3 regions of the Bacillus sp. DX3.1 genome follow, and region 2 is predicted to be linked to each of the others. Evidence: predicted binding sites of a transcription regulator. Region 2 holds the regulator's gene; each other region holds the start of a gene.
What was found. Region 2 encodes LexA, which represses DNA repair genes until DNA is damaged. Its sites were predicted from a motif close to CGAACATATGTTCG; they were not measured.
Positions count from the first base shown of each region.

Region 1 (10,688 bases), 770 kb from region 2:
AGAAGTGCCTGTGCAAAAAGAAAAACCAATACAGAAAGAAATGCCTGTGCAAAAGCCACCCGCTGTAGAGAAACCAGCTGTTATAGAAAAGCCACCGGTTGTAGAAAAGAAGGGAAAACCTGCACAAAAAGAAAGTACAAAATTCTCAGTGAACATACTACCGCAACCACCACAACCACCAATTAAACCCGCAAAAGACTATAAAATTTCAGATGTATTAAAAAAAGGAAGCGAGTTACTTGCACCGCAAATTCATAAGATGAAGCCTAACAATATAATTTCACCGCAAACAAAAAAAGAGAACGTGAGCAATGTAATTTCACCACAAGTACAAAAAGAGAACGTAAGTAATGTAATTTCACCACAAGTACAAAAAGAGAACGTGAGCAATGTAATTTCACCGCAAGTGCAAAAAGAGAACGTAAGTAATGTAATTTCACCGCAAGTGCAAAAAGAGAACGTCAATAATATGATTTCACCGGATGTAACAAAAGAAAATCTTGTTATCCCGCAAATAACACCACCAAATATAATGTCAATGATGGATAACAACCAAATGCCAAATATAATGTCAATGATGGATAACAACCAAATGCCAAATATAATGTCAATGATGGATAATAACCAACCACCAAATATAATGCCAATGATGGATAATAACCAACCACCAAATATAATGCCAATGATGGATAATAACCAACCACCAAACATAATGCCAATGATGGATAATAACCAACCACCAAATATAATGCCAATGATGGATAACAATCAAATACCAAATATAATGCCAATGATGGATAACAATCAAATACCAAATATAATGCCAATGATGGATAACAATCAAATGCCAAATATAATGCCAATGATGGATAATAATCAAATGCCAAACATAATGCCAATGATGGATAATAATCAAATGCCAAATATAATGCCAATGATGGGTAATAATCAAATGCCAAATATAATGCCAATGATGGATAATAATCAAATGCCAAATATAATGCCAATGATGGATAATAATCAAATGCCAAATATAATGCCAATGATGGATAACAATCAGATGCCAAATATAATGCCAATGATGGATAACAATCAAATGCCAAATATAATGCCAATGATGGATAACAATCAAATGCCAAATATAATGCCAATGATGGATAATAATCAAATGCCAAATATAATGCCGATGATGGGTAACAATCAAATGCCAAATATAATGCCAATGATGGATAATAATCAAATGCCAAATATAATGCCGATGATGGGTAACAATCAAATGCCTATGCCGTATCAACCGCAGATGATGCCGCAATCAAATCCATATTATCAAATGCCATATCAACATCAACAAAATCCATATTATCAAATGCCTTACCCGCAAGGCGCGCAGATGATGCCACAACAAATGCCAATGTACGATATGCAATATACTTCCATGCCAAATCAAATGCCGATGGATAATAATGCCTCACCAATAATACCAGTAGAAGAAGATTGTGGATGTGATGGGGAAAGGGCGTTATATAGCCCGCAGCCTGGTGTGCCATATTATCCGGTGTCTCCATATCAGCAACCACCGCAAGTTGCATATACATCGCAGCCTGATGCAATGTATTATCAGCCACAACCACCAGCTATTTTTGGAACACCATCTGCAGAAGAGGACGAATAACAAGAAATTATTTTGAACGATAAAGATGTAGAGCGAGAAACTTCCAAGTGAAATATTTACAGTGTAAAAATCTCCTTTGTTACTCATGATAAGAGGGAGCTTTTCGAGAGAGAAGTTCATCCTAACAAGGGGGGTTTTTGTATTGAACAAAAAAATCAAAATCATTACCGCTTCTTTGTTAGTTACCAGTGCGTTAGCTGCATGTGGTACGACTGCAAATAAAAATGCGATGGATGATCGTAATTCAGCTTACAATTATGAGCGTACATCGTATTATGATACGCATCCGTATAGAAATGATGTGACGCGTACAGATCGTTATACTGATTATGTGACATATCGTAACGGTAATAGAACAGATGATTACGGAAACGTGAAGTATTCAAGAATTAATCAGGACATTCGCGATCGTCGTAATGACGTTGGATATAATTATTACCGTGATGTAAATTACCACGGCCAAATTGCAAATCCGTATCCAACTCGTAACATTACGATGAACAATTCGTATATCAACAATGACGGAAAAACAGCTGAAACAATCACAAATCGCGTAAAGCGTATGAATAATGTGGATCGTGTTTCAACTGTTGTGCAAGGAAATGACGTTGTAATTGCGGTAAAACCACGTAATACAGTGACAGATGAAAAAGCAATGGCAAATGAAATTCGTCAAGCTGCTACTCCGCATGTAAAAGACCGTAATGTCTATGTAACGGTTAAAAATGGTATGTTTGAACGTGTTGATGCGATGAGCACACGTTTACGTAATGGAACAGTTACAAACGATCTTAATCGTGACGTAACGGATATGTTCCGTACAGTGCGTGATGACTTTAATCGTACAATTCGATAGTAAAAAGAAGGGAAGGATTTATGCCTTCCCTTTTTTATTGGCTTATGTATTGGATCGCAAGTTCGCTTAAGATATATAAGTTTTCTATAAAGCCTATTGGAAGTAACGACAGATCCAGATGCATTTGAAGAAGTTAAAAATGCTTTAGAAGTAAACGATCTTACATTTGTACAAGCAAAAATCACAATGATTCCACAACCATTGAATGAACTAACTGGCGATGATTTAGAGAAAATGATTAAGTTAATCGGCACACTTGAAGATGATGATGCCGCTGTGCAGGGCGTGTATTATAATTTGGATTCGGATGAGGTTTTTGATTTCTCCTTAATTCCTAACTGTTACTAATCTATCATGTTATAAGCATATAAAATGATAGAGTTATTGATAAAGGTTTGCGTGTTCATGTGTATTAGAGAATATAATTGATAAGTGAGTGTTTGAGGGTAGAAAGGCAAAGGGTATAAAATATTTTTATGATTATCTTGCTTTCCTTTCATATTAATGTTATATTAACAAAGCGATGAGCTAATTTACGTAAGACGAGAGATATGCTTAAGTGCTAAACGCGCGAATGTGGTCGCCCGGTTTCTCGCCGTAAACGCATCAAGACGCCTGCTATGCAGGCGTCTTTCTTATTATATAAAAATAAATAATCTGTGCAGGTAGAGGTTCGGCTTTATCTGCATTTTTTTATACATTAACTAATAAGCAGTCAGTTCGGCTTTTTTATGTCCAGCTCCAGCGGCTAGAATCTCCGGCCGTTTCCACCTTTCATATGGATAAAACATCAATTTCCGGAAAAACTACAAATGGAAGTTTTATATTGCCTAGAAGAGGTGAACGGAAATGAAATTCATGATGATTGCAGTTCAAGTCGTAATTGCTATGTTTTGTTTGTATCATGAATCGAGTGCTACAGCTGCGGCTACTGTTCCAAATGTAACGCAAAAAGAACCTCAAGTTACAATTCTGCTAGAGCGTATTTATGTAGATGGAGAAGTAAGTGAGGAAATTTTTACTGAAAAGGTAGCAAATCTAGAACAGTTTCTGAAGCAGTATAAAGAATGGCAGCTTGTTGATCGTGATGATGTACAAATTATATTGCAAAAAAAGGTAGATGATATTTCACCGCTACTTAAAACAAGTGGGTATTTTGGTGTTTCAAATGAGGGCATATTGCAAATTTTTAACGGTGTACCAAAAAGTGATAATGCGATTCATTCATTTTTTCAAATTGATATGAAAAAGCTAGAAAGTTATGAGCGGGCAGAGTTAAAACGTGGCATTCGTATCAAATCAAAGGAACGATTTGTGAAAACAATTGAGAAAATGAGGCGGTATGCGGTGCAAAATAAGAAAAACAGCAGCTCAGGATGAGCTGCTGTTTTCTTATTTATTCTTATCTAAAATTTGTTTTGCAATTTCATCAATTAACATATCTTTACCGATCGGATTGAATGCTTTTGTGTTAAAGACTTCATTGCTTACTTTGTAAACATGATTATTTTTTACAGCTTTGTTATCTTTCCAAACAGCGCTGTTTTTGTAGTCATCATAAACTTTATCTGCTTCGCCGCCAAAGTTTACGATAAACATTTGATCAGGCTGGAATGCAACAAGGCCTTCTAATGATACTTGTGCCATCGTTTGTTTTAAGTCTGTGCCTTTTGTTGCAGGAAGTTTTAAATCGTTAAAGAGAATATCACCATACCCGAAGCTACCGTATACACGAAAGTTTTGCGGTGTTACAGCAAGGAACATAAAGTTTTCATCTTTTGTTTTCCCTTTAATTTTCTTAGATAAAGAAGCTGCTTTTTTATCATAGTCTGCAATCCATTTATCCGCTTTTTTCTCTTCGTCAAATAGGTTGCCTACTTCTTTAAATTTATCGCGCCAATTCTCTAAGTTCGTTTCTAGGACAACTGTTGGTGCAACTTTTTCCAATTGATCATAAATCTTCAATTGACGATTGTTTAAAATAATTAAATCTGGTTTTAAAGCAGTAACCGCTTCTAAATCGACTTTAGGTGCCCAGTACCAACCAACTGCTTTTACACCTTTTAGTTTTTCTTGTAGGTGATCTTGGATTTTGTCTTTATACGTGTTAGCTGTACCGACAGGTTTATGACCAAGAAGTAATAGTTCTTCAGATGATCCAGATAAGTCAACAATTCTCTTTGGATTTGTTGGAATTTTAACTTCACCTTTTGCATGTTTTACAACTTTTGTTTTCGGTTGTTCTTTTGCCTGTGATTCTTCTTGTTTAGAAGAGCAACCAACAATGGCAAAAATAACAAGAATGAGAGTAAATAGAATAGATAGATTGCGTTTCATCTTGATGTAACCCCTTTAATTAGTATTGATAATCATTATCGACTTTGTAATATTAATTTGCTTTATATCATTCTGTCAATATTAAAAAAATGGAAATTCTATACAGGGAACGTTTGTTGGGGTAGTCTCGCTTTTCTATCATTAAGTATGTTAAAATGGAATACATGATTTGAGAGGGAGAGATCGTATTTTGTATGAATATATTACAGGTTATGTGGAACATGTAGGACCAGAATATGTCGTTCTTGACCATAATGGAATTGGCTATCAAATTTTCACGCCAAATCCGTATGTATTTCAAAGAAGTAAGCAAGAAATTCGTGTATATACATATCATTATGTGAGAGAAGATATAATGGCCCTTTACGGATTTAAGACACGTGAAGAGCGTTTATTATTTACAAAACTTTTAGGTGTATCGGGGATTGGACCAAAAGGTGCACTAGCAATTTTAGCCTCAGGTCAAACAGGACAGGTTGTCCAAGCAATTGAACATGAGGATGAAAAATTTTTAGTAAAATTCCCGGGTGTCGGAAAGAAAACAGCACGTCAAATGATTTTAGACTTAAAGGGCAAATTAGCAGATGTTGTACCGGATGCTTTTGTTGATTTATTCTCAGATGAAGAGCGTTTTGATGAGAAGAAAGGATCATCTGCTGAGCTGGATGAAGCTTTGGAAGCACTGCGCGCACTTGGTTACGCAGAACGAGAAGTTTCTCGCGTTGTACCAGAATTGTTAAAAGAATCACTTACGACGGATCAATATATTAAAAAGGCACTTAGTCTTTTACTAAATGGTAAGAGGTGAGTAGAATGGACGAACGTCTCCTCTCAGGAGAATCTGCATATGAAGATGCGGACTTAGAATATTCGTTACGGCCACAAACGTTGCGTCAATATATTGGCCAAGATAAGGCAAAACACAATCTAGAAGTATTTATTGAAGCAGCGAAAATGCGTGAAGAAACGTTAGATCATGTTCTATTATATGGGCCACCAGGACTCGGGAAAACGACATTAGCAAATATTATTGCGAACGAAATGGGCGTTAATATGCGCACAACGTCAGGTCCGGCAATTGAACGACCAGGGGATTTAGCGGCAGTATTAACGGCGCTTCAACCTGGCGATGTATTATTCATTGATGAAATTCATCGTTTGCATCGCTCAATTGAAGAAGTGTTATATCCAGCGATGGAGGATTTCTGTCTTGATATTGTGATTGGAAAAGGCCCAAGCGCACGTTCTGTTCGGTTAGATTTACCTCCGTTTACGTTGGTTGGAGCAACAACGCGTGCAGGTGCGTTATCTGCACCGCTTCGCGATCGTTTTGGGGTGTTGTCACGATTAGAGTATTATACAGTTGATCAGCTTTCGGCAATCGTAGAGCGTACAGCAGAAGTGTTTGAAGTTGAAATTGATTCTTTGGCCGCTTTAGAAATTGCTAGAAGAGCACGAGGTACACCTCGTATTGCAAATAGGTTACTTCGACGTGTTCGTGATTTTGCACAAGTTCGAAGCGATGGAACGATTGCAATGGAAATTACGCAAAAGGCATTAGAATTACTGCAAGTAGATAAACTTGGTCTTGATCATATTGACCATAAATTATTGCTTGGAATCATTGAAAAGTTCCGTGGTGGTCCAGTTGGATTAGAAACAGTTTCTGCAACGATTGGGGAAGAGTCTCATACCATTGAAGATGTGTATGAACCATATTTATTACAAATAGGTTTCTTACAACGAACGCCAAGAGGACGCATTGTCACACCACTTGCATATGAACATTTTGGAATGGAGATGCCGCAAGTATGACGGATATGCCCAAGTTGCTTATAACAGCTGGTGCCCTTCTTATTATTGTTGGCTTAGCTTGGAAGTTCGTAGGAAGGCTTCCAGGTGATATTTTTGTAAAAAAGGGGAACGTTACCTTTTATTTTCCTATCATTACATGTATTGTGATAAGTATTGTATTATCTTTTATTATGTATATAATAAATCGATTTAAATAGAAATAGGTGGATATAGTTATGGATATTAATCTGTTTGATTTTCATTTACCAGAAGAACTCATTGCACAAACGCCGCTTGAACAACGCGAAACATCAAGGTTAATGGTGTTAGATCGTGAAACAGGTGAGATTGAGCATAAGCATTTCACTGACATTCTTTCTTATTTACATGAAGGTGATTGCCTCGTGCTAAATGAAACGAAAGTTATGCCTGCTCGTTTGCACGGTGTGAAAGAAGATACAGGTGCACACATTGAGGTTCTTTTATTGAAACAAGAAGAGGGAGACCAGTGGGAGACACTTGTCAAACCAGCGAAACGTGTAAAAGAAGGAACAGTGATTTCTTTTGGCGAAGGAAAGCTAAAAGCAACTTGTATTGGAACAGCTGATCAAGGTGGTCGTCAGCTTGAGTTTTCATATGATGGTATTTTTTACGAAATTTTAGATGAGCTTGGAGAAATGCCGCTTCCTCCGTATATTAAAGAGACTCTTGAAGACCGTGACCGTTATCAAACGGTATATGCGAAGGAAGTTGGTTCTGCAGCGGCACCTACGGCTGGACTTCATTTCACAGAAGAACTGTTAGAAAAATTGAAGAAACAAGGCGTTCATTTAGCATTTATTACGCTTCATGTTGGCCTTGGTACATTCCGTCCTGTTTCTGCTGATACAATTGAAGAGCATCATATGCATGCAGAGTATTATCATGTGTCAGAAGAAACAGCAAACCTATTAAACCGCGTCAAAGAAAAAGGTGGGCGCATTATAACGATTGGGACAACGTCAACGCGTACGCTTGAAACGATTGCTACAGACCACGATGGTAAGCTTTGTGCTGCATCTGGCTGGACGGATATCTTTATGTATCCAGGATATGAATTTAAAGCAATTGACGGTTTAATTACAAACTTTCATTTACCAAAATCAACATTAATTATGCTTGTGAGTGCATTTGCAAATAGAGATAGCGTCCTTCATGCTTATAACGAAGCAGTAAAAGAGAAATATCGTTTCTTTAGCTTCGGTGATGCGATGTTTGTTGCATCTCATTCTAAAGTAGGAAACAAATAAAAAGGAGTAAATATATGACAGCAATTCGTTATGAATTCATTAAAACATGTAAACAAACAGGTGCCCGCTTAGGTCGCGTCCATACACCACACGGTTCATTTGACACACCAACCTTTATGCCAGTTGGAACACTTGCGACAGTTAAAACAATGTCACCAGAAGAGTTAAAAGCGATGGATGCTGGTATTATTTTAAGTAATACGTATCATTTATGGCTTCGTCCAGGTCATGAAATTATTCGTGAAGCAGGCGGCTTACATAAATTTATGAACTGGGATCGTGCGATTTTAACAGATTCTGGCGGTTTCCAAGTATTTAGTTTAAGTGATTTCCGCCGCATTGAAGAAGAAGGCGTTCACTTCCGTAATCATTTAAACGGAGACAAGCTATTCCTATCACCAGAAAAGGCGATGGATATTCAAAATGCACTTGGATCTGATATTATGATGGCATTCGATGAGTGTCCACCGTTCCCAGCAACTTTCGAATATATGAAAAAATCTGTAGAACGTACGAGCCGCTGGGCAGAACGTTGTCTAAAAGCACATCAACGTCCACAGGACCAAGGTTTATTCGGCATTGTACAGGGCGGAGAGTTTGAAGAATTGCGTCGTCAAAGTGCACGTGATCTTGTTTCAATGGATTTCCCAGGTTATGCAGTGGGTGGTTTATCCGTTGGAGAACCGAAGGACATTATGAATCGTGTGCTTGAATTTACAACGCCGCTTCTTCCAGATAACAAACCACGTTATTTAATGGGTGTTGGTTCTCCTGACTCGTTAATTGATGGTGCGATTCGCGGGATTGATATGTTTGATTGCGTATTACCAACTCGTATTGCACGAAATGGTACATGCATGACAAGTGAAGGTCGTTTAGTTGTGAAAAATGCGAAATTTGCAAGAGACTTTGGTCCACTTGATCCAAATTGTGATTGTTACACATGTAAAAACTATTCTCGTGCGTACATTCGTCACTTAATGAAATGTGATGAAACGTTCGGAATTCGTTTAACGTCTTATCACAACCTGCATTTTCTGTTAAAATTAATGGAGCAGGTGAGACAAGCCATTCGTGAAGACCGTCTTGGTGATTTCCGTGATGAGTTCTTTGAACAATATGGCTTTAATAAACCGAATGCTAAAAACTTCTAATACATATAATTAAAGGAGGAACAAAACATGAATCCAGGTATGATGAATATTGTCATGATCGTTGCGATGTTTGCGATTTTCTACTTCTTATTAATTCGCCCACAACAAAAGCGTCAAAAGGCAGTAGCGCAAATGCAAAGCAACCTACAAAAAGGTGATGCAATCGTTACAATTGGTGGATTACACGGTACAATTGAATCTGTGGACGATACTACGATTGTAATTAAAGCTGGTGGATCACACCTTACATTTGATCGCAACGCAATTCGCGAAATTGCGAAGAAGTAATAACAAAAAGCCCTGCATATGCAGGGCTTTTTTAATAGGTGCGTTTCCCGAGATTTACACCAAATATGCCTCCAATTGTACTTGCTCCCATTAATGCAAGTTGATAGAGAAGCTGTGAAGTGGATAAAGCGTGTGAAAAGCCTAAATAATTGACGAGAAAGACAAGAATAGTAAATGTAAGTCCCGTTGTTAATCCTACAAGCCATCCTTTTCCGTGCGCTTTTATTCCAGCAATAAACCCGGCAACGAAAGTCGAAAGAATCGCAAGTACAAAAAGGGTAATATTCAATGTACCTTCATTAATATTTGTGAATTTCAGTAATAGAGCAATTAACATACTAGCAACACAAGCCAGTATCAATAAAGTGACGATACCAAATCCAATGGCTACAGATAATTTTTTCGTTCCATCCACCATGCATTCCTCCTTTTTAATACAAGCATATTTTCATTTCGTATAAGTTAGACTAGTTTCTTTTTTGCTGGTTAAACTACATCGTAGAAGAAAAGTGTAGAAAGGGGATTAAAGATGGAACTATGGGGAATTGCTTTTCGAACGGTGCTATTATATTTTATAATGCTTATCATTTTTCGGGTTATGGGAAAACGTGAAATTGGTGAGCTCAGTATTTTAGACTTAGTTGTTTTTATTATGTTAGGAGAACTTGCGGTATTAGGAATTATAGATGCCGATCGATCTGTCTGGGAGCAAATTGTTCCTATGGGCGTGATAGTGGTTATTCAAATTGTGTTAGCGTACGCCTCGCTTAAAAGTGGAAGAGTACGTCATTTAATAGATGGTGAGCCAGCTATTCTTGTTCGAAAAGGGAAAATTGATGAAAAACAAATGAGAAAGCAACGATATAATATAGACGATTTGTTGATGCAGTTAAGAGAAGAAGGAATTGGTGATATTCGTGATGTCGAATACGCTATTTTGGAAGCTTCTGGAAGTTTATCTGTATTTCACAAACAAAAGAGTGGGAACAATAAGAATGATACACCGGTCTTTTCATTTCCGCTTATTATTGATGGGGAAATTCAGCAGTCGCATTTACAGATGATGGAACATACAGATGAATGGCTTATGAGTAAGTTGGAAAAAATAGGATATAAAGATATAACGGAAATTTCTTATTGTAGTTTTCAAAATGGGGAATTTTTTGTTGATGTAAAAGATACATAAAATCTTGCTGTTTATTGAAAACACTAAGCTTTTTTAATCCCGCTATTCGCGGGCAGTAAAAACCCCCACCTCCAAGTTCTGCTAAAAGCAAAGGAGTTAGGCGGGGGATAAA
Region 1 covers NZ_CP128153.1:4,120,184-4,130,871, reverse strand. The annotation lists gene safA (SafA/ExsA family spore coat assembly protein) at 1-1,672, shown strand, start outside; gene QRE67_RS20730 (YhcN/YlaJ family sporulation lipoprotein) at 1,815-2,528, shown strand; gene QRE67_RS20725 (YebC/PmpR family DNA-binding transcriptional regulator) at 2,625-2,876, shown strand; gene QRE67_RS20720 (BofC C-terminal domain-containing protein) at 3,378-3,908, shown strand; gene QRE67_RS20715 (iron-hydroxamate ABC transporter substrate-binding protein) at 3,921-4,865, opposite strand; gene ruvA (Holliday junction DNA helicase RuvA) at 5,056-5,673, shown strand; gene ruvB (Holliday junction branch migration DNA helicase RuvB) at 5,679-6,680, shown strand; gene QRE67_RS20700 (DUF2905 domain-containing protein) at 6,677-6,877, shown strand; gene queA (tRNA preQ1(34) S-adenosylmethionine ribosyltransferase-isomerase QueA) at 6,896-7,948, shown strand; gene tgt (tRNA guanosine(34) transglycosylase Tgt) at 7,963-9,102, shown strand; gene yajC (preprotein translocase subunit YajC) at 9,130-9,390, shown strand; gene QRE67_RS20680 (TIGR04086 family membrane protein) at 9,422-9,805, opposite strand; gene QRE67_RS20675 (DUF421 domain-containing protein) at 9,920-10,576, shown strand.
Region 1: a site for LexA is predicted at 4,972-4,985, ahead of ruvA (Holliday junction DNA helicase RuvA). Genes of this name have one in related genera too.

Region 2 (10,688 bases):
TAATAAATAAGAAAATGATTCTTCAAGGAAAAGCTCACGTCTCAATATGCCGTGAGCTTTTCCTTTTTTAAAAAATTGTTAAATATGGAATTTTTCATTATACCTCTCGAAACAAAGTGGATGGTCCCTTTTTATAAAATGTTCTTTATTATAGTAGAAGAAAAGATAGTTTTCGGTGTATCTATATAAATCCATTTTGATTTTTCGACATATAAGCCGCAGCTATGGATAATAAAAGGTGACCTGCACTCGTTTTCTCTCTTTGTTTTCACTTGGCATGGGGCAGGGAAAGGATCTGACCGTTTCTATGCATGGCCGGATGCTCTCTCCCACCTAAAAAGAAGGGTTTTATGTCGGTTTTTTAATTTGTATTTATATATAGTAAAAATTACGATAGTGTTAATGAGCTGACTAGTGGATAGGTTGCTAGTTTGCCCGTTAAAGCCCGATTGGTGAAGGCTAATAATTAGTGTGGAGGATGAAGAAAACCCCACCTCATAAAGTTTCACTTTATGAGGTTAATCTAGATGAAGACTATCACTGGAAATAATCACCTTTAAATATTCATTAGTACCTTGCATTGAATAATAGTAAATGGTATATTATTGGTAACGGAAGTACCTTGTATTGAGTAGTACTGATTGAAGGGAGGATTGTCTTTGAACGTCCAGTTTAAAAAAGGTGTGTTAGAGCTTTGTGTACTGGCACTTGTCAAAAGAAAAGATTGCTACGGTTATGAACTCGTTCAGCAAATTTCCAATAAATTTTTAATATCGGAAGGTTCGGTATATCCGTTGTTACGTCGATTAACAAAAGAGGGATATTTTCAGACGTATTTAAAAGAATCGACAGAAGGACCACCGCGTAAATATTATCAATTAACAAATCAAGGGGCAGAGCAACTCCATTTACTTGTAACGGAGTGGCGTGATTTTGCTAAAGGGGTACAAGAAATTATTGAAGAGGTGTGATGAAATGCATAAAGAACAGTTTCTTCGAGAATTATCGGGACATCTTAGAAAGCTACCGGAAGAAGAGAGAAAAGATATTTTATACGATTATGAGGAACATTTTCAGTTTGGGCTAGAAGAAGGAAAGACAGAAGGGGAAATTGTTAAAGGGCTCGGTTCACCAAAAGCAATTGCGAAAGAAATGTTGGCATTATATCGTTTTGATGAGATGAAAAAAGATCCGTCTGCTTCGAATATAACAAGAGCTGTGATGGCAGCGGTCGGGCTTAGTTTATTAAATTTTATTATTGTATTAGGGCCTTTAATTGCAATAGTAAGTTTTATATTTGCACTTTGGGTTGGTGGGGTTGTTAGCGTTGTGGCACCACTATTGGTAGTAATTAAAATATTAACTGGTACTTTCTTATGGCTTGAGGTATTTGTTTCTATTACGTTTGTCGGACTTGGTTTGTTGTTATGCATAGGTGCTTACTACTGTACAAAATGGTTTGGGAATTTTTGTATGAAATATGTCAATTGGAATCTCAAAATGATTAGAGGAGAGTAGATGAGATGAAAAAGATATTGTTAGGGGCTGTTGCTTGTATTATTGTTGGTGTTATTGGTATATCGCAAACATATGCCAAAACAGTAGAAGAAGCGGAAAAAGGGGATACAGAAAAAGTTATTAAAAATAAAGCAATTAAAAAGTTAGAAATTGATGTAGATGCCGGAGATGTTATGATTCAAAAAGGAAATAATTCTTCCTTTTACGTAAAGCAATCAGGGCGAGTTGCGAAACAAAAAGTAAGTATTGATGAAGAAGGAGATACATTGAAAGTTCAGGGGAAAATTAAAAAAGGAGTTTCATTTGATTTTTCATTCTTATCTTTTGGATTTAAAACACCAAAAGTAACGGTTATTGTTCCGGAACGTTCATATCAGGAAATAAAAGCGAGTTCGTCAGCAGGTGATATAAGAGTAATTGATGTGAAAAGTGATCGTGTGAATGCGTCAACGCTTGGTGGAGATGTAGAAGTAGAGCGAGTAACGGCAAGTGAAGTGGAAGGATCTTCAAAAGCTGGAGAAGTGAATATGAAAAAAGTAAGTGGTAAAGTTGTGGCAGAAACAACTGGTGGAGATGTGGATGTTATCGATCATGATCCGAAATATGATGTGAAAGCAAGCACAACAGCAGGAGATGTCGATATTCGTTTACTAGAAAAACCAAAAGATGCAACAGTAAGTGGGAAAACATTCGCTGGAGAAGTGGAGATTTTTAAGGAAGAAACGAAGAGTGTAACAATTGGAAGTGGTAAAGTAAAGATTAGTGGACAAACTTCTGGTGGGGATGTAACAATTGAAGCGAACTAAAAAATAGACCAGTCCGACTGGTCTATTTTTTAGTGTAAATGACGATATACACCAATTACTTTTCCGATAATAGACACTTTATCCAAAAGGATAGGTTCTAAAGAAGAGTTTTCTGGTTGCAGACGGAAATGATCTTTTTCTTTATAAAAGCGCTTTACAGTTGCTTCATTTTCTTCTGTTAAAGCAACAACGATTTCCCCGTTGTAAGCAGATTGCTGTTGGCGAACAACAACTAAGTCTTCATCAAAAATACCCGCTTCAATCATACTATTTCCAGAAATACGTAACATAAATACTTTATCGGATCCAGAAACGAGGTTTGCAGGAAGTGGGAAGTGTTCTTCTACGCTTTCAACTGCTGTAATTGGTGAACCAGCTGTAACTTTTCCGACAATCGGTACGTGAACGACCGATTGCGTATCCGTTTCGATTCGGTCGGATCCTAAAATTTCAATTGCTCTTGGCTTTGTTGGGTCGCGGCGAATATAACCTTTTTCCTCTAGACGAGATAAATGTCCGTGCACAGTAGAACTAGAAGCAAGGCCAACCGCTTGACCGATTTCACGTACGGAAGGTGGATAGCCTTTTTCTTGTACTTTTAGCTTAATGAAGTCGAGAATGTCTTGCTGTCGTTTTGTTAACTTTTCCATGATTTCAACACCTCGTTTTCTTTCAATTTTCTTACTTATAAGTATAACATGCGAAAAAACATTCTACAAACATAAGTTCGAACAAAACGACAATTCATGATACACTAATAGAAAAATCGAAATAAGGAAGAGGGTTTCGAAATGAATGCAATCATTTATGCCCGTGTAAGCACAACGAAGGAAGCGCAGGAAACATCATTAGCACGCCAAAAAGATGAATTGTTGCATTTAGCTAAGCTGTATCAAATGAATGTTATAAAAGTTGTAGAAGAAAAAGCGAGTGGCTATAGCATTGAACGTGATGGGATATTAGAAGTGCTGGATATGATTCGTGATGAACAGGTCGATGTGCTTTTGATTCAAGATGAAACACGTCTCGGAAGAGGAAATGCAAAAATTGCTTTAATGCACTGTTTACATAAAGAAGAGGTAAAAGTGTATACACATACACATAATGGTGAATTACAGCTGTCTGATTCTGATTCTATGGTTCTAAATATTATTGGTATAGTAGAAGAATATCAGAGGAAAATTCATAATTTGAAGATAAAACGTGGGATGAAACGAGCTGTAGAAAAAGGATTTCGTCCAGAGAAAAATTTAAAAAACCGTCATTTAAGTACAGGGCGTGAAAAAAAAGAAGTACCAATTGAAGAGATTGTTCGTCTGCGCCGTAATGAATTAACATTTGAGGAAATTGCAGCAACGCTCCGTGGTTTTGGGCATGATGTATCAAAAGCGACAGTACATCGTCGTTATGTGGAGCATACGAAGCAAATGCTTGATAAACAAGAGTAACTATTGTATGATAATAAACAGTTTTAAGTAGAAAGGGGATTCGAGATGCTAAGTCACGAACTCATTGAACGCATTAACTTCTTAGCGAAAAAGGCAAAAGCAGAAGGTTTAACTGAAGAAGAACAACGTGAGCGTCAATCGCTCCGTGAACAATATTTAAAAGGATTTCGTCAAAATATGTTAAACGAATTAAAAGGGATCAAAGTCGTTAACGAAGAAGGTAAAGACATTACACCGGCGAAATTAAAAGCGTTAAAAAAGCAAGGTAATGAAAAGCTAAATTAAAGGATGGGCATAGCCCATCTTTTTTTGATTTTAGTAGAAATAGATAAGGATGTTAGTACTATATAAATCCATTTTGATTTTTCGACATATAGCCGCGGCTATGGATAACAAGAGGTGACCTGCACTCGTTTTCTCTCTTTGTTTTCACTTAGGAAAAGGATCTGACCGCTTCTATGCATGGTCGGATGCTCTCTCCCACCTAAAAAGAAGGGGTTTATGTCGGTTTTTTAATTTGTATTTATATACTCATCACTTCTTATTTGATAACATGCCAATTTTGGTTGGTTGTTGCTTCAATTGTACCTCGGTCTAATATATAATTCGCAATAAGCTCAGACATATCAATTGGTATATCTTTTATAATGGGCTTATTTTGATACATAGAATAATTTCCACCACCACTTGCACGATAATTGTTCATGACCACATCATACTCTTGATCAAATCGAATAGGAGACCCTTCATGTTGTAAAGAAATGACTCTTTGTCCAACTGGCTTTGAAATGTTTAATACATATGAAATTCCTTCCCACATATCGTAGTTATAATGCTGTGGTTTTGGTTCAATGAAAGAAGGATTTACAATGATATTTCCGTCCATATCTAGCGTGAAATATGTAGCAGATAGCTCAAGAGCCTCTTTTATATCTTTTCCTGTAACACGAATCACTTGTAATGTATTTGGATAAATATAATTCGAAACAATATTTCTCATTGTAATGCGATTTGGAAAGCCAGGTGCTTCATTATGAAACAGACTCGTACAAGAAATCTTTCCACCAGCCGCGTGCATCTGCACGTTATTTATGAATTCAATAAAGGCATGATCTTGTAAACGCGTTTGCATCACATCGTGGATCAGCATATCACCAACAATCGTACCAATTGGCTGATCTAACCATTCTTGCGTTTTTTTCTCATATGTAGATGTGAGTGAAAGTACCGTTTCATCTGCTGGAACATCTTCTACAGATAACAAGTCAGAATAACAATCTTTAACAATCCACTTATTATTGTGTTTTGTAAAGGAGACATGTACTTTTCCTAAAAATTGCCCATTGCAGCCTGCCTGTAAGACTGCCACACCGTTTACTTTTGTATGAGCAATATAACGATGTTGATGTCCTGTTAACAATATATCGATTCCTTCTACTTCTTGACACATTACGTATCCTTGATTTTCTCCAGTTAAAACTTCCGTTGGCTCTCCTGTTTGTAAATCACGTTCAAATCCACCATGGTATGCCACAATCAGTAAGTGTGGCTGTTCCTTTTCACGAATGTAAGCTGCCCATTTTTTTGTTGATTCTAGAGCGTCTTCAAATGTTAAGTTTTCAATATGATGTGGCTGTTCCCAGTTTGGGATGTAATGAGTTGTTACGCCCAATATTGCAACCTTTATATCAGGATGTATGTGTTTGATGAGATAGGGCTTTCCAAAGTAAGGCTTCATTGTTTGTTTATCTAAAATATTAGCGGCTAGGTAAGGCATATTTGCGTTCATAACAGCTTTGTTTAATATGTCCATTCCATAGTTAAATTCATGATTTCCAATAATCGCTGCATCATAACCAATATGATTGGCTATGATGGACATTGGATTTTTTTCTTCCTGCATATATTTGGCGTAGTAATAGGTGAGTGGAGTTCCTTGTATGAAATCACCATTATCAATTACGAGTACATGTTCATTTTGAGCACGTTCTTGTGCGATACGTGTAGAAATTTTTGCGATTCCTCGTTCTGTTTTCTCGTTATTCCGATATTGAATAGGAAAAATAGTGCCATGTACATCACTTGTTAGCAAAATGTCTATATTTACAATGTTTTCGGGAGTCAATGTTATCAACCTTCTTTTACTGTTATCTTATTCATAAAGCATAACAGATAATTATGATTGAGTAATATATAGAATGTTTAGAAAGTGTAAAGATTCTGTAAATTAAAGAAGAACTGGAAAAATATATGCTATATTTCTACATGTTTACAGCTCGTCATTTTATAATTCGAAAATTGGAGGCTTTGACATGTTTAAGAAAGTTTTAGCATTGGGTACGTCAGTAGCATTAGCGGTAGGTCTATTAAGCGGGTGTGGAACAAAGGAAACAAGTGGAAGTAAAGATACGAAAAAAGGGTATGTTCCCAAAACATTAAATGTTCAATTTGTCCCTTCGCAAAATGCAGATACGCTTGAAGCAAAAGCAAAACCGTTAGAAAAATTATTAAGCGATAAGCTTGACATCCCTGTCAAAGTAAGTATTTCAACAAATTACAACACAATTGTAGAAGCAATGGCATCTAAGCAAGTAGATGTGGGCTTTTTACCTCCAACTGCATATGTGTTAGCACATGAAAAAAAAGCAGCAAATGTGATACTTCAAGCACAGCGTTTTGGAGTTGATGATGCAACAGGACAACCGACAAAAGATCTAGTAGATTTTTATAAATCTGAGTTCGTCGTAAAGAAAGATTCTAACATTAATAGTATTAAGGATTTAAAAGGTAAAAAAATTGGTTATCAAGATGTGACATCTTCTGCTGGATATGTATGGCCTGCAGCTGTTCTAATGAAAGAGGGTATTGATCCATTAAAAGATGTGAAACCTGTTACATTAAAAGGGCATGACCAATCTATTATTGCTCTTCTCAATGGTGATGTGGATGCGGCAGTTGTATTCCAGGATGCTCGTAACATTGTAAAAAAAGACTATCCAAACGTATTTGATCAAACAAAAATTGTGAAATTTACAGAGGAAATTCCAAACGATACGATTACTGTACGTTCTGACATGGATGCTGATTGGGTGAAAAAACTACAAGATGCATTTATTGAAATTGGAAAGAACGAAGAAGGGCATAAAATTATTAAAGAAGTGTATTCACATGAAGGATATATCAAATCTGATGATAGTAAATTTGATATTGTTCGCGATTACGGAAAGAAAGTAAAAACGCAGTAACATATATGATGTTTTGAAATGATAACTGAAGATGGCCAACTAGCTGAAACGACTTTCGGTTTCCGCTAGTTAGCCTTTTTTTCACTTTATGCTTATATAACGTTAGGAAAGTAGGGAAGGTTTGTGATAGAGTTTCGTAATGTTTCTAAAGTATATTCCAATGGTACAAAAGGGTTAAATGGTATTAATGTAACGATACATAAAGGGGAATTTGTTGTTACAGTAGGATTATCAGGAGCTGGGAAATCAACGTTACTCCGGTCTATTAATCGTCTTCATGAAATTACAGATGGGGAAATTATCATTGATAGTCAATCCATTACAGCGGCAAAAGGAAAAGAATTACGTCGTATGCGCCGAGATATCGGTATGATTTTTCAAAGTTTTAATCTTGTGAAGCGCTCTACTGTGTTGAAAAATGTGCTAGCCGGGCGTGTTGGATACCATTCTACATTGCGCACAACACTTGGACTCTTTCCAAAAGAAGATGTGGAGTTAGCATTTCGCGCATTAGACCGTGTAAACATTTTAGAAAAAGCATATTCACGCGCTGATGAATTGTCGGGTGGACAACAGCAGCGTGTTTCCATTGCTAGAGCGCTAGCGCAAGAGGCAAAAATTATTTTAGCTGACGAACCAGTTGCTTCTTTAGACCCGCTCACTACGAAACAGGTTATGGATGACTTAAAGCAAATCAATCAAGAATTCGGGATTACAACAATTGTAAATTTACATTCTATCGATTTAGCAAGAGAATATGCAACCCGTATCATTGGGCTACATGCAGGAGAAATTGTCTTCGATGGGCCAGTAGAAGAAGCGACAGATGAAAAGTTCGCTGAAATTTATGACCGCCCTGTTCATAAAGACGAGTTTTTAGGAGGGGCAGCAAAATGAGCGAAGTAACCCTGAACAGAAAAACAATGCCACCCCCTCCAAAGAAATTGAAACATATGTTAACAATCATCCTTATGATTTTGTTGTTTTGGGGGAGTAGTGTACAAGTAGATGCGTCTTTTTCAAAGTTGTTAACAGGTCTTCCGAATATACTGGACTTGCTGAAAGAAATGGTACCACCAGACTGGAGTTATTTTGGGGCAATTACGAATGCAATTTTGGATACTATTCGAATGGCGATTATCGGAACGACTTTAGGGTCGATTCTCGCTATTCCGCTCGCCTTGCTATCAGCAAGTAACGTGTTCCCCTCTACTTTTTTATATGGACCAACTCGATTTATATTAAATTTAATTCGTACGATACCGGATTTATTATTGGCAGCAATTTTTGTTGCAATCTTTGGGATTGGACCGCTTCCTGGCATTTTAGCTCTTACTTTTTTCTCAGTTGGGATTGTCGCAAAATTACTTTACGAATCGATTGAAGCTGTCGATCAAGGTCCGCTAGAAGCGATGACAGCAGTGGGGGCAAATAAAGTGCAGTGGATTGCTTATGCAGTTATTCCGCAAGTAACAGCACATTTTGTTTCTTACGTATTGTATACATTTGAAGTAAATGTACGTGCCGCAGCTGTTTTAGGTTTAGTCGGAGCTGGGGGAATTGGTTTATATTACGATCGAACACTTGGGTTTTTACAATATCAGCAAACTGCTTCCATTATTATTTATACACTTATTGTGGTATTAATGATTGACTATATGAGTACGATACTACGGGAGAAATTATTATGAATGGGACGACAAAACCAATTCCAAAGCCAAAGAAACCAAGTTTATATCGCTGGATTATCATTGGTGCACTAGCGGTAATATATATATGGGCGTTTTCAGGTGTTCCAATTGATGGTATTAAGGAAACGGCTGGTCAAATTACAAAGGCCATTATGACAGGAATATTTAATCCGGATTGGAGCTATGTATCTTTACCAGATGGTGAGGACTTACTGCACGGACTTGTTGATACATTGGCGATTGCTGTTTTAGGAACATTTATATCTGCTTTTCTGTGTGTGCCGTTTGCGTTTTGGGCTGCAACAAATATGAGTACAGGAAAAATGACTTCTGGCACAGGGAAATTTGTATTAAGTTTTATCCGCACGTTCCCCGAATTAGTCATGGCACTTCTATTTATAAAAGCAGTAGGTCCTGGCTCTTTCGCCGGAGTTTTAGCTTTAGGGTTACACTCAATTGGTATGCTTGGGAAATTATATTCTGAAGGGATTGAGAATATAGATAAGGGACCTACCGAGGCGCTAGTTGCTACTGGAGCAAATCGCTTTCAAGTGCTTTGGTATGCGGTATTGCCGCAAGTATTACCGGACTTCTTATCTTACACGCTCTATCGCTTTGAAATTAACGTTCGTTCAGCGGCTATTTTAGGTGTAATCGGAGCGGGTGGAATTGGAACACCGCTAATTTTTGCCTTAAGTTCTCGTAACTGGTCACGTGTAGGGATTATTTTGCTTGGGATTATAATAATGGTTATCATCATTGACTTTATTTCTAGTTCTATTCGAAAACGGATTGTATAGTTCGCCTTATTCATGTGAGAGACCTTCCTCTATTTTAGGTATATACATTGCCTAAAAAGGAGGAAGGTCTTTCTTTCATAAATCTTTATTATTTTTATCTTTTCTTATTGACTCTAACGTTACGTTATACTTTATTGTATGTACTGAGGGAGGGCAAAAACGATGAAAATGAGAGTGAAAGAAGTAGCGGATTTAGTTGGTATTAGTGTGCGCACACTACATCATTATGATGAAATCGGGTTGTTAACCCCGGGAGAAACGACCGAATCTGGTTATCGCCTTTATTCCAATGAGGATCTGGAGATGTTGCAACAAATCTTGTTTTTTAAAGAACTTGGTTTCCCTTTAAAGAAAATTAAAGAAATTATCAATAATCCTTCATTTAATCGTGAGGAAGCGCTCATGTTACACCGTAAAATGTTGGTGGAGAAGCGTTCTAGACTGGATAAAGTGATTGCGACGATTGATAAGACAATTCAACATACAAAAGGAGAAATTCAAATGACGAACAAAGAAAAATTTGAAGGCTTTGACTTTAGCCATAACCCATATGAACAAGAAGCACGTGAGCGTTGGGGGGATAAAGCAGTCGACAAGGCGAATAAAAAAGCAGCGAATATGCCGAAAGAGGCACAAGAAGAATTTAATGCAATTTATAGGAAGCTTGCAACTCTTCGCAATGGTTCACCTGAATCAGAAGAATCTCAAGAAGCAATTCAAGAATGGTATGACTATTTACAAAACTTTGGGGAGTATTCACTGGATGCATTCAAAGGATTAGGTCAAATGTATGTCGATGATGAACGTTTTACGAAAAATATCGATCGATTTGGTGAAGGGTTAGCAAAATTTATGTGTGATGCGATGGCGGTTTATGCGGATCGTAATAAAAAGTAGGATTGTTTATAACTGAAAAGACGAGCTTCTCTATCTATATAGAAGTTCGTCTTTTTTCGTTCCATTAGAAGGAATTGTAGTGTTATTTATATAACGAAGGTTTCAGGAAATGCTAATGGACGATGAGGTGATAGGATGTTTCATTTTTGTAAAAGTTTATTCTTATTTGGCGCTATAAGCACTTGGCATCTAGCGAATGTACCACAGATACAAGAACAAGCTCCAGAGATTATAAAGACATATACAAACATACCTGAAATAGATAATTGGGTTACTGTTCCAA
Region 2 covers NZ_CP128153.1:3,348,324-3,359,011, reverse strand. The annotation lists gene QRE67_RS16645 (YmaF family protein) at 1-10, shown strand, start outside; gene QRE67_RS16640 (PadR family transcriptional regulator) at 660-971, shown strand; gene QRE67_RS16635 (DUF1700 domain-containing protein) at 976-1,518, shown strand; gene QRE67_RS16630 (DUF4097 family beta strand repeat-containing protein) at 1,524-2,324, shown strand; gene lexA (transcriptional repressor LexA) at 2,354-2,974, opposite strand; gene QRE67_RS16620 (YneB family resolvase-like protein) at 3,116-3,772, shown strand; gene QRE67_RS16615 (DUF896 domain-containing protein) at 3,818-4,057, shown strand; gene QRE67_RS16610 (bifunctional metallophosphatase/5'-nucleotidase) at 4,314-5,897, opposite strand; gene QRE67_RS16605 (phosphate/phosphite/phosphonate ABC transporter substrate-binding protein) at 6,085-7,017, shown strand; gene phnC (phosphonate ABC transporter ATP-binding protein) at 7,141-7,914, shown strand; gene phnE (phosphonate ABC transporter, permease protein PhnE) at 7,911-8,708, shown strand; gene phnE (phosphonate ABC transporter, permease protein PhnE) at 8,705-9,508, shown strand; gene QRE67_RS16585 (MerR family transcriptional regulator) at 9,671-10,405, shown strand; gene QRE67_RS16580 (hypothetical protein) at 10,541-10,688, shown strand, end outside.

Region 3 (10,688 bases), on a different replicon from region 2:
TGAGTATGCTATTCCCTTTGCAACAGGGTGTATGGGCCATTGTCATTATTGCTATTTACAAACAACGATGGGAAGTAAACCATATATCCGTACTTATGTAAATGTGGCCGAAATTCTTGAGGCTGCTGACAAATATATCGAGGAACGAGCACCTAAACTGACAAGATTTGAAGCATCCTGTACATCTGATATTGTAGGGATTGATCACTTAACTCATACTCTTAAGCACGCAATAGAGCATTTTGGAGAATCTGAGTATGGAAAATTGAGGTTTGTTACTAAGTTTCATCATGTAGATCATTTACTTGATGCAAAACATAACGGGAAAACAAGATTTCGGTTTAGTGTAAACGCTGACTATGTTATTAAAAATTTTGAGCCCGGCACCTCTCCCCTAGCAAAACGGATTGAGGCCGCTGGAAAAGTAGCAAGAGCCGGATATCCACTTGGGTTCATTGTGGCCCCTATTTATCTGCATGAAGGTTGGCAGGATGGGTACTATCATATGTTTGAACGTCTTGATGCTGAATTACCACTTGATGCACGTGATGATATCACATTTGAATTTATTCAACATCGATTTACAAAGCCTGCCAAACGAGTAATTGAAAAAAATTATCCCATGACAAAATTAGAATTAGATGAAGAGAAAAGAAGATATAAATGGGGGAAATATGGCATTGGAAAATACATTTATCAAAAAGAAGAAGAAGAAGATATAAAAAATTATCTTTATTCTTATATGGAGAAATTCTTTCCCAATGCAAAATTAGAATATTTCACATAGGAGAATACCAATCACTTTACGGCTACGGCAACAATTGATTGTTTTTGAATCCACTCACAAACGTAAAGCAAGAGAGGGGGAATATATATTGTCCTCTTCTCTTATTTCCACCGATCTATACCCTAGGTGCTTACTGTATTTTAAGTGTTAAATAAATTAAGGAAGGGATATCTAGGGTCTGAAGGAGTTATCATGGAAAAATTCGAGATTTCCTTGATACTAAAACATAATATGTCTCTTATCATTTCTTGCCAAAAATATTATTTAATCCACTAAGTAAAAGTGCCAGGCAAGGGAATGAATAAAAGGTAATTTGATGTACACAGACAAATAAACCTATTGCAGATGCAATCATTAAAAATCCAGCCTCTTTAAATGAACTTTTGGCTTTTATGAATCCAAAAAATCCTAAAATAGAAAATAATATTCCCATACATCCAATGGTAAGAGCTTTTTCAGCACCTTCCATCCGTCCCATTTCGTCAGCTAGTCTTCCTAGAAACAAAATGACTAATGAACATAGAAATCCTAGCAATGCACCAATCAGTCCAATTACATCCTCACCTGTTCGTTTCAATATAGCTACCTATCCTATTTTTCAATTTATGTATATTTTATATCTGTAATATAATTGATGTTTATGTATAGCACCTTATCCTGCTTATCAATAACTCTTAACTCATTTCGAGATGTATCATAATAATGAATATTCCCTGTTTCAAAATGAATTTTATTATGTTTAGAGTAGGAGATGGTTACTTCTAGATTTTCAGACATTGCCCCACACACAACATCATTTATTTCTTCTAATTGTTGCTCATCTAAAATAGGCATTGGTATTTCATTTTGTTTATCATATATTTCATTTAATCCTTCAAATTGTTCTTTTATTGCTGAAAATGGTGCCCATCTCATCATACCTCGATCAATCATGACTTGTATTCCTCCTTATGCCTTATGACCACCTATTTTCCCGTTTCTTTCCCTTTGAGTAGCCCCTTTAATGTAGCTAACACCTCTCATAATTGAATTTTTACCGAACTTATGCCGGATACCATCCATTGTTTTTGCTAATTTCCTTTGAGCATCTTTTCTTGAAGTATCATCAAACAATGACATTTGAATTGCATCATCTCTGGTCAAATTCTTTAAAGTTATATGTATTTGTCTCACTGGATGACCACTATGAAATTTCTTTAATAACTCTAAGCAGGCTTCATAAACATCTTCAGTTAAACATGTGGATTGATCCAGCGTAATGGCTCGCTTAAATCCTCCACCAATATATTTGCTATAGCCTATTGCAAGCTCAACCGTTCTACAACATTTATCCATAGAACGTAGACGAAAACAAGTTTCCTCAATCTGTTCTAAAATGAGTAATTTTAATTTATTTAGACTAAAGCAATCTTCTAATAAGATTTGCCCTTTTGTTATGGAGGTACTTTTAGGAATGTATTTATTAGCAATACGGCTTTCATCAATGCCATAGGCAAAACGATATAGCTCTTCACCTTTGACTTTGCCAAAACGCTTTATTAAGTGCTCTTTGGGAGTTTTGGCAACATCCTTTAAGGAAAACAGTCCCATCCCATGTAAAGCTTCCTGAGTGGCTGATCCGATTCCCCATACCTTTTGAAGTGGTTTGATATTCCATAATTTCTTTGAAACATCTTTGTATGTCCACACTGCAATCCTAGAGTTTGAATGTTTACTTTCCACATCTAAAGCAACTTTTGAGAGGAATAGGTTAGGTGCTATTCCGATTGATGCGGTTATGCCAGTTGTATTATATATCTCTTTTTGAATCCTTTTAGCAATTACAATTGGATCACGTCCGAAAAGATGAGCTGTTTGTTGCATGTCTAGAAAGCACTCATCTATTGAGTAAACATGCAGATCCTCTAAAGCTACATACTTCGTATAAATTTCTGTGATTTGATTTGAAATTTCAACAAACCTTTTCATTGTTGCATTTACAATAATGATATTTGGGTCTCTTGGTATTTCGTATAATCTAGTTGCTGTAGAAATCCCTAATTTCTTCAGTTCAGGAGTGGCAGCCAATACAATAGATCCATTTCGATTTACATCTCCAACAACAGCTAATTTCACTTTTAATGGATCTAGTCCTCGCATAACACAAGCACAACTAGCAAAAAATGAACAAAGGTCGATACAGAATATCATTCGATTCATACATTTTGAGTAATCGAACATCACTTTACCCTCCAAAAACAGAACGTTTGTTCTTATTATAAGCCTTTTGCTTCGCATTATACAATCCTTTAGAAAATGTTTTTTTATTATCTTTATGGTACGTGAAATTATATATAATTCTTCAAAATTCGACCACTGAACCATATACTATCTCTTAATTTATTAAACTCGTTTTCATTACTTCAGAAATTAAGAAAAGCTTAAACCCTTTTGTATCAATGGATTCAAGCTTTTTATTTTGTAGGAATACCGTTTGCAACAAGTTGCCATTAGGCTAGTGTATCAGCAACTTGTAGCTATTACTATGAATGCTAGATTCCACAAAATTATTACATATTTTTTTGTCTTTACTTCTTATTCAATACTATGCTCAATTATTAATAAAATTCCTGTTTTCAGTGACTTTTAAAAAATGGGATTATTGGACAGGCTATAAGTAAAAAACATAAGGAAGTGAATTTGATGAATTGGTATTCTAAACCTAGATCAGCTTTAGGGCGTTTTTTAGATAAGCACAAGATTACACAAGAAGAACTATCTTCAAAAAGTGGTGTAACTCGTTCTACTGTCAGTCGATTGTGTAGTTTGGACAGCGTATCACCGACAACTAAGAATTCAAATCGTATTATAAAAGCTTTAAGAAAATTAACCGGAAAAAGCATAGATTCTACTGATTTTTGGGCTTAAATTAACTAAAAACATCTTCCATCACAAATGTTCTCATAAACAAATTTTGCTTTATAGCGTATTGCTCTAACTTTGATTGTCGATAGTCTGATAATGTGAAAAAGATAATTACTGGAACAATAGCATTCTGTCTTTTATAGATATTTGTTATATGGCCATATAACTGTATTTTATGTTCGTTTGCCTTCATATGTTGCATACGATCTATTTCAATAAAATGAGGGACATTATCCTCAAAATACGTTGCGTCAGGAATGATCTGATACCGTTGACCATTGATTGAAAACTCGATAGGTCTTTCTGTTTTCCATTCTGGAAATCCAAGCCACATCCAGCTTTCGTTTCGCATTAATATGTGCTGTAATTGATTACTTTTCTTTACTTCCTTTGTAATGCCTAATAAATCCCGTCCCTTTTTATTTAAATAATATACGTGTTCACGAGCCATTTTTGTAATGTGACAATATGAATGTAGATCCTTTAATACACGATTTGCATTTCGGATACTCCCTAGACAATGGATGGCTTGTAATTGCCTCCTAGTTGCAAAATCTAACTTACTCAAAGTGGATAAAATCTCGATTTGTCTCGCTTTCTGTTTGAGTGTTTGATGCCTCATTTTGCTTCACCACCTTATATTGCTTCAGCAACTCCCACATGTCCATGTCCTTTAAATAAGGTACCTGAATTTCTTCTGTACGATCTGTCTTAAATAATGCTCTTCCTGGAAGGGAAGGCAGATCCTCAAGACCTGGTTCATCCAAAGCAACTTGTGACGCAACCGCTGTTGGTAATCGAAAACCTAGCTTTGCATCAGCATTTTGTTTGATTTGCCTTGGCAATGTATCAGAGGTTGGATATTGCGTACAAAATATGAGCCGAAATCCTAAACCACCCCCGATTCTTGCGATTTCAGATAACATCTCCTGGCACATAAATAATAAATCCCGTTGTTTTTTAGGTAAACCTTGCGTTGGACAAAGATTTGCTCCTTCATCTACTATGATGAAGCAACGTTCTCTAATTGATGTGTCTATGATATTAGTAAAGTAGGAATTTTTCATTACCTCAATTTGTCTAACCATTTTCTCACGTACTTTAGCCAACATTTCTAACGCCTGTTCTGGATTTTCAGCTACTTCTACTACTTGAGACAGATCCTTGTAAGGACTAAATTCTAATCCTTCCTTCAGGTCAATAATAAAAAACTTCACATATTGAGGTTGTTGCAAAGTCAAACTAGTCATCACATTTTTTAAGAATACTGTCTTTCCAAAACGAGTCATTCCACTTACGCACATATGTGGCGTTTTCTCGAAATCATGATATACGTATTTATCTAACGCTTTCCCCATCATAACTCTCCATGTATGCTCTTTTAATAGATCCTTAGACCAATTCCACATTTCAGGTATTTGTTGGTTAAATACTCGAATATGAAGCTCTCTTTGATGAAACGATATTTTAACAGGTTTATATAGGCCTTCTTCTAATACTTCAGCTAACTTTTGGATAAGTTGACTAGGTACACCGAGCGGTAACTTGTAAACATAATTCATACTTATGTCATCTTCTACTTCTTTTATAAAAATGGGGTATTGTAATTCACCTTTATGTTGAACACATATCTTTGCAATTTCAAAAAACGTTGTGATTTTTTTCTTATCACTCATTCCGTTACTGTGATAAAAATAAGCTACAGTTATAAAGGTTGCTGGAATTAATAAAAGTGACAACATTCCCTCCATACCTCCTTAAGGTAGTTGAGCCTGTATGGAAGCTTAGAAAAAAACGTTTAAGATGCGCTATTATAATCACTTTCAACTACCAGATGTAATACTAACGTAGAAACACATCTAGTATATCCATTAGAACGTACCAAACACTCCCAATCAACAAGCATTTGAGACCCGCACGTAGCAACCATCCTGGAAGGTAAAGACCTTTCTTTTTCAGTAATTTAATCCCCAAAACTGAAGCTCCGGTCACACCATAAACAACCCCTAATTCTCCAATGATTGTCATGTTCACCATCCTTTCGGTTTAATAGACAAATTCCCTTTACGATCCCTATAAAGTTGATATTCATCCAGTAACTCATTCCAGGACAAAGCATGTTCATCACCATACAGATCCTCTTCAATTTTTTGACTTAAATAATAGTAACCTCGGTATTGTCGGTCCAGGTATACCTCATGACGTAGCATGTGCTCTTGTATTGCACAAATGTCATCTTCCTTTTTTGTCCCTTTATACATTTGACGGAGCGTGTTTGAAGAATATAGATAAGGGGTGCTATACAGCATTTGATATTGACCCATCCATGTCACCTTCCTTTTTAAATTCCACCTACAATAAATGAATATGGCTTTTATTTTCATTTTCGAATTTGTCCATAAAAAAAGACCAACCAAGTTTTTATTATTTTTTGACAAATCCTTTCATAACGTAAAAATCAACGTTATATTTAAGTATAGGGTCATAGCATCCATACGTTTATAATGAGGGGCGAACAGATAATGGGAAATGTACAAGTAAAAGTGTCTGATAAAGAAGGACTCGTTCAAGAATCTACAGGAGACTTTGTATTAGCTATCAATGTCCAAGAAGAGCAAAGCCAAGCAATCGTGCAAGGGGAGTTTAATGCTGAAAATTACATCAACCTGGTTCAATCCACTGTTAAAGCACTAGTGAACGTGGGGCATTCCAATCATGTCTCAGCAATCATGCTGGACTCAATTATTCAAGAATCTTTTCGCTTAGCGGTAAAAGATATATTGCTTGAAAATGGTTATGATGAATTAGATATAGAAGAAATCGAACAGAGAAGTGAAGGAATACAAGAAGAGGAAGCTGAAGAGATATCTGAAGAACACAAGTGCTTTGATCTAGAATCCTATTTGGAACGATTTGATTTATTAAAAGATGACATTCGTTTAAAAGCATTTCGTAAGCTATGTTTGAGCTGCGACATTTCGATGGGGCGTGTTGAAATTCAAAAACAATTTGAAACAAATAGATTTATTTATTAATCGTATCATTGAGTATGGAGTACAAACGGTTCTGGTGCAAAAACTCTAAAGCTCTTGCAAGTAATCTCCTAAACTTGGACATACTGATAGTATTACTCTAAATAAAGGTGTGTGATCGGTATGGAAAAAGAAAATTTGTTCAAATGGAAGCACTATCAGCCTGAACTAATTTTATTAACAGTAAGGTGGTACCTACGGTACAATTTGAGCTTTCGTAACTTGGTGGAAATGATGGAGGAAAGAGGATTATCCATTGCTCACACAACCATTATGCGCTGGGTTCATCAATATGGACTTCAATTAGAAGAAAAAGTACGACATCATCTTAAATCAACAAATGATTCATGGAGAGTCGATGAAACCTATATTAAAGTGAAAGGGCAATGGGTGTATTTATATCGTGCTGTTGATTCAGAAGGGAATACCATTGATTTTTATCTAAGTAAATCAAGAGATAGACAAGCAGCTAAGCGCTTTTTCAAGAAAGCCTTGGCTTTTTCGTACGTTTCTAAACCTCGCGTGATAACAGTAGATAAGAACCCTGCCTATCCTATAGCAATTCGAGCGTTGAAAGAAGAGAAACATATGCCTGAAGGCATAAAGCTAAGGCAAGTTAGATATCTCAATAATATAGTGGAACAAGATCATCGTTTTATTAAAAAACGTGTGCGTTCTATGTTGGGGTTCAAATCATTTAAAACAGCAAACTCTATATTGAGTGGCGTTGAAGCCATGCATATGATAAAAAAGGGACAGATTGATTTACGGAATCTGGTCTTACCCCCGTCAAGTAGACAGCTGTAAAAAAAGACTATGCAGCCATCGAGATTCGATATTCAATCGGAGCTCGATGGTTAAGCCTTTTTTGGAATCGTTTGTAGTTGTAATGATAGATGTATGTTTCAATAGCTTGAATTAGTTCTTCCTTTGTTTGATAATAATTAAGATAAAACATTTCAGATTTAAAATGAGAGAAGAATGATTCAATGCAAGCATTGTCATGGCAGTTTCCTTTGCGGGAGTGGCTGCCGATGGCGCCTAGCTGTTGAAGCGTATGGTAATAAGCATGAGATGTATATTGGAATCCTTGATCTGAGTGGATGATGGTTCCATACACATCTCTTTTTTGTGCTGCTAAATCTAACGTTTTTAGGACAAGTTGTAAATCATTGCGATGTGAGAGTTTCCAAGCAACGATTTCATTGTTATAAATGTCTTGAACGACCGATAAATAGAGAAATTTATCTTTGAATGGCAAATAAGTGATATCTGTGACAAGTACCTCATTTGGTTTGCGGTTTCGGAATTGTTGTTCTACTACATTCGGAAAAACCTTTGAGGATTTCCCGTTAAAAAAGCGTCGCTTTTTACGGATGATTGATTGAATTTGAAGTTCTCGCATAAGTCTACATACTTTTTTGTGGTTCACTAAAAATCCAGCCTCTAGTAAGGCAATTTTCATGCGAGGATAACCGTATTCCTTGTGTTTTATGTGAATGGCTTGAATCTGTTCACGCAATGTATGATCCTTTGAAAGGCGTAATTGTCTTTGCGTACATGTTGAGCGCCACTTATAGTAGCTAGATCGATTTAACTGCGCAATGACGACCAGCCAGGTTACTTTGTATCGAGAACGTAGTTCTTCAATAATCTCGTACTTAGCCGTTTGAGCAAGAACACCTCCTATAGATTTGGATACTGCTTTTTTAAATAAGCCACCTGCGCCTTGTAGTATTCCAATTCTTCTTCCACACTATCGAATTTCGTACGAGGACGACCTTTCAAGAGGTTTTTTAAGCCGTTATTGCCGCCGTTGTTTCCCCGCAAGTCTGAAATATCGCCTGTTTCTTGATATCTCCAGATCCAATTCATTAACTGTGTTCTACTTTTCAGCTTATATTTCTTAGCTATAGCTGTTTGGCTGCCCTCACCATTTAAATAACTTTTTACAACTTGTATCTTTAATTCATCTGAATAAGTTTGAAATTTATCCCCTTTTTTAACCATAATAAAATCCCCTCCAAGTAAAAGTGTAACATCCATGTTTATTCATGGTCTTTTTACACTGTCTACCTTAAGGGGATAATATCAATCAGTCTGTCCAAAATCAAAAAGAGTTCATCCACCAAGTGTTTGGACTTATAGCATAAAATACGATTCCGCTAGAAATCTACTATTATCCGTGTTCTTCATATATTTGCACCAGAACCGAAAGCTTATCGAAGAAAAAACGAAAGTGCCACGCCCGATATTAACTCAAGACGCAAAGGATATAATCGAGGGGACATTGTTAAGTTCATTACTATCCAAAGAAGAAATACTGATTACATATTATGAAAATGGCCATGTACTCACTAATTATATGATCGTGATTCACATAAATCCTATAAACCAAACAGTGGTATGTACCAATGCATTTTATAATAAGAATGCCTTTAAGTTTATAGACATAATTGACGCAAAATAAATAAGAGGGTCTGCTCAACTATGAGTAGGCCCTCTTTTTCACTTCACATATTGAGTCGCCTTCTTCATAGGAGGGAAGGAGTTGTTACATCTCGTTATTCCAAAAACGAGTTAACAGCAAAAAGCCGATTTTTCCTTAGCATACAGGAAATCGGCTTTTTGTTTTGTTCTCGCGTATTGAGATGGCTATTTCAAAACCTTGACTTGGGGACATGGTTCTGACAAATTCTTACTACACTAATAGTTTAACATTAATTGAATATACAGTAAATTGAGAATATTAATACGGAAAATTCCTAATGTTTAGTATAGATACTTTCCACTATAGCTATAGGGAAATGAGATTTTACTGTTTTGCTAGTAAAGGATGAAGTAGATCATACAAAGTGTTCCACTTTTGAAATCCACTTAGCGATGGGGCTTTTTTTATTTTATACAGATTATGATACGGTGAACGTTTATTTTGTATAATGCTGGTAGGGATGTGTTAAAGGAGGGGTGAAGGAATGAAGTGTTTAAGAATGTTAAGCTTGCTTTTGTGTTTCGCGTGTATCGATGTTAACACTGTTTTTTCTCATTCTGGAAGGACTGACAGTAACGGAGGTCATACGTGCCGGATAAATTGTGCAGAAAACGGTTTTAGCACAGGTCAGTATCACGTACATGATGACCCATATATGAAATCTTTAGATAAGGACATACAACAATCATTAAAAGATATGGAAATACAAAGTGAAAAATTCTATTCTACATACAATTTCCCGACTCCATCGAACAGCACTGAAGTTAAAAAATCTGTACCAGTTATCTCTCAAGATAAAGTGAATCGAGCGAAAACCGCTAACATTGATCTTCAAAAAGTATATAACGATAATATGAATCGTATAAAAGAATTACAAAAACAAAATCGCATTTCACCTGAAGCGTCTCAGTATTATATAGACACCTTTAAAAGAGAAAAAGAAGCGCGAAGAGAAAGATTGTTAGAAATGGAACGTCATGTAACAGAAAGACGTGAGGAACCAGAAGAATTAGCTACTGATTATGAAGAAGAATCATATAATAGCGCTTATGAAGAAACTGGATTTGCTGATGAAAATACAATTGAAGAAAGCGATTCTCAAGAAGAACAATCATTAGCAATTTTGGAAGACAATGAAACTTCAGAAGAAGCCCTCTCGCCTGAGGCTATTGTAAGTATCATTATTTTTAATTTGGCATGGATTATATGTTTAGTTATGTATTTAAATAAAAGACGTATCTCTAAATGATAAAAGGCACTCAAAACGAGTGCCTTCTTAGTTGGTAAATATCTTGTACAACATAGGGAAGCTAACATTTAAATTTTATCATGTAATATTTAAATATTGTATTGAGAAAATAAAGAAAAGACACCCAATGCTTCTAGGAAGTAGTTTTTGTACCAGAACCGATTATCTCATACAGAAAAAATGTAACCTATTTTTAGATATAAAAATAGGTTACATTTTTTCTAT
Region 3 covers NZ_CP128159.1:119,678-130,365, forward strand. The annotation lists gene splB (spore photoproduct lyase) at 1-787, shown strand, start outside; gene QRE67_RS26675 (hypothetical protein) at 1,029-1,364, opposite strand; gene QRE67_RS26680 (YolD-like family protein) at 1,391-1,720, opposite strand; gene QRE67_RS26685 (Y-family DNA polymerase) at 1,736-3,007, opposite strand; gene QRE67_RS26690 (helix-turn-helix domain-containing protein) at 3,470-3,694, shown strand; gene QRE67_RS26695 (replication-relaxation family protein) at 3,696-4,313, opposite strand; gene QRE67_RS26700 (FtsK/SpoIIIE domain-containing protein) at 4,252-5,433, opposite strand; gene QRE67_RS26705 (hypothetical protein) at 5,534-5,719, opposite strand; gene QRE67_RS26710 (hypothetical protein) at 5,722-6,015, opposite strand; gene QRE67_RS26715 (hypothetical protein) at 6,214-6,726, shown strand; gene QRE67_RS26720 (IS6 family transposase) at 6,847-7,530, shown strand; gene QRE67_RS26725 (IS3 family transposase) at 7,538-8,467, opposite strand; gene QRE67_RS26730 (helix-turn-helix domain-containing protein) at 8,410-8,733, opposite strand; gene QRE67_RS26735 (YolD-like family protein) at 8,909-9,193, shown strand; gene QRE67_RS26740 (YHYH domain-containing protein) at 9,699-10,463, shown strand; gene QRE67_RS26745 (helix-turn-helix domain-containing protein) at 10,674-10,688, opposite strand, start outside.
Region 3: a site for LexA is predicted at 3,027-3,040, ahead of QRE67_RS26685 (Y-family DNA polymerase). Genes of this name have one in related genera too.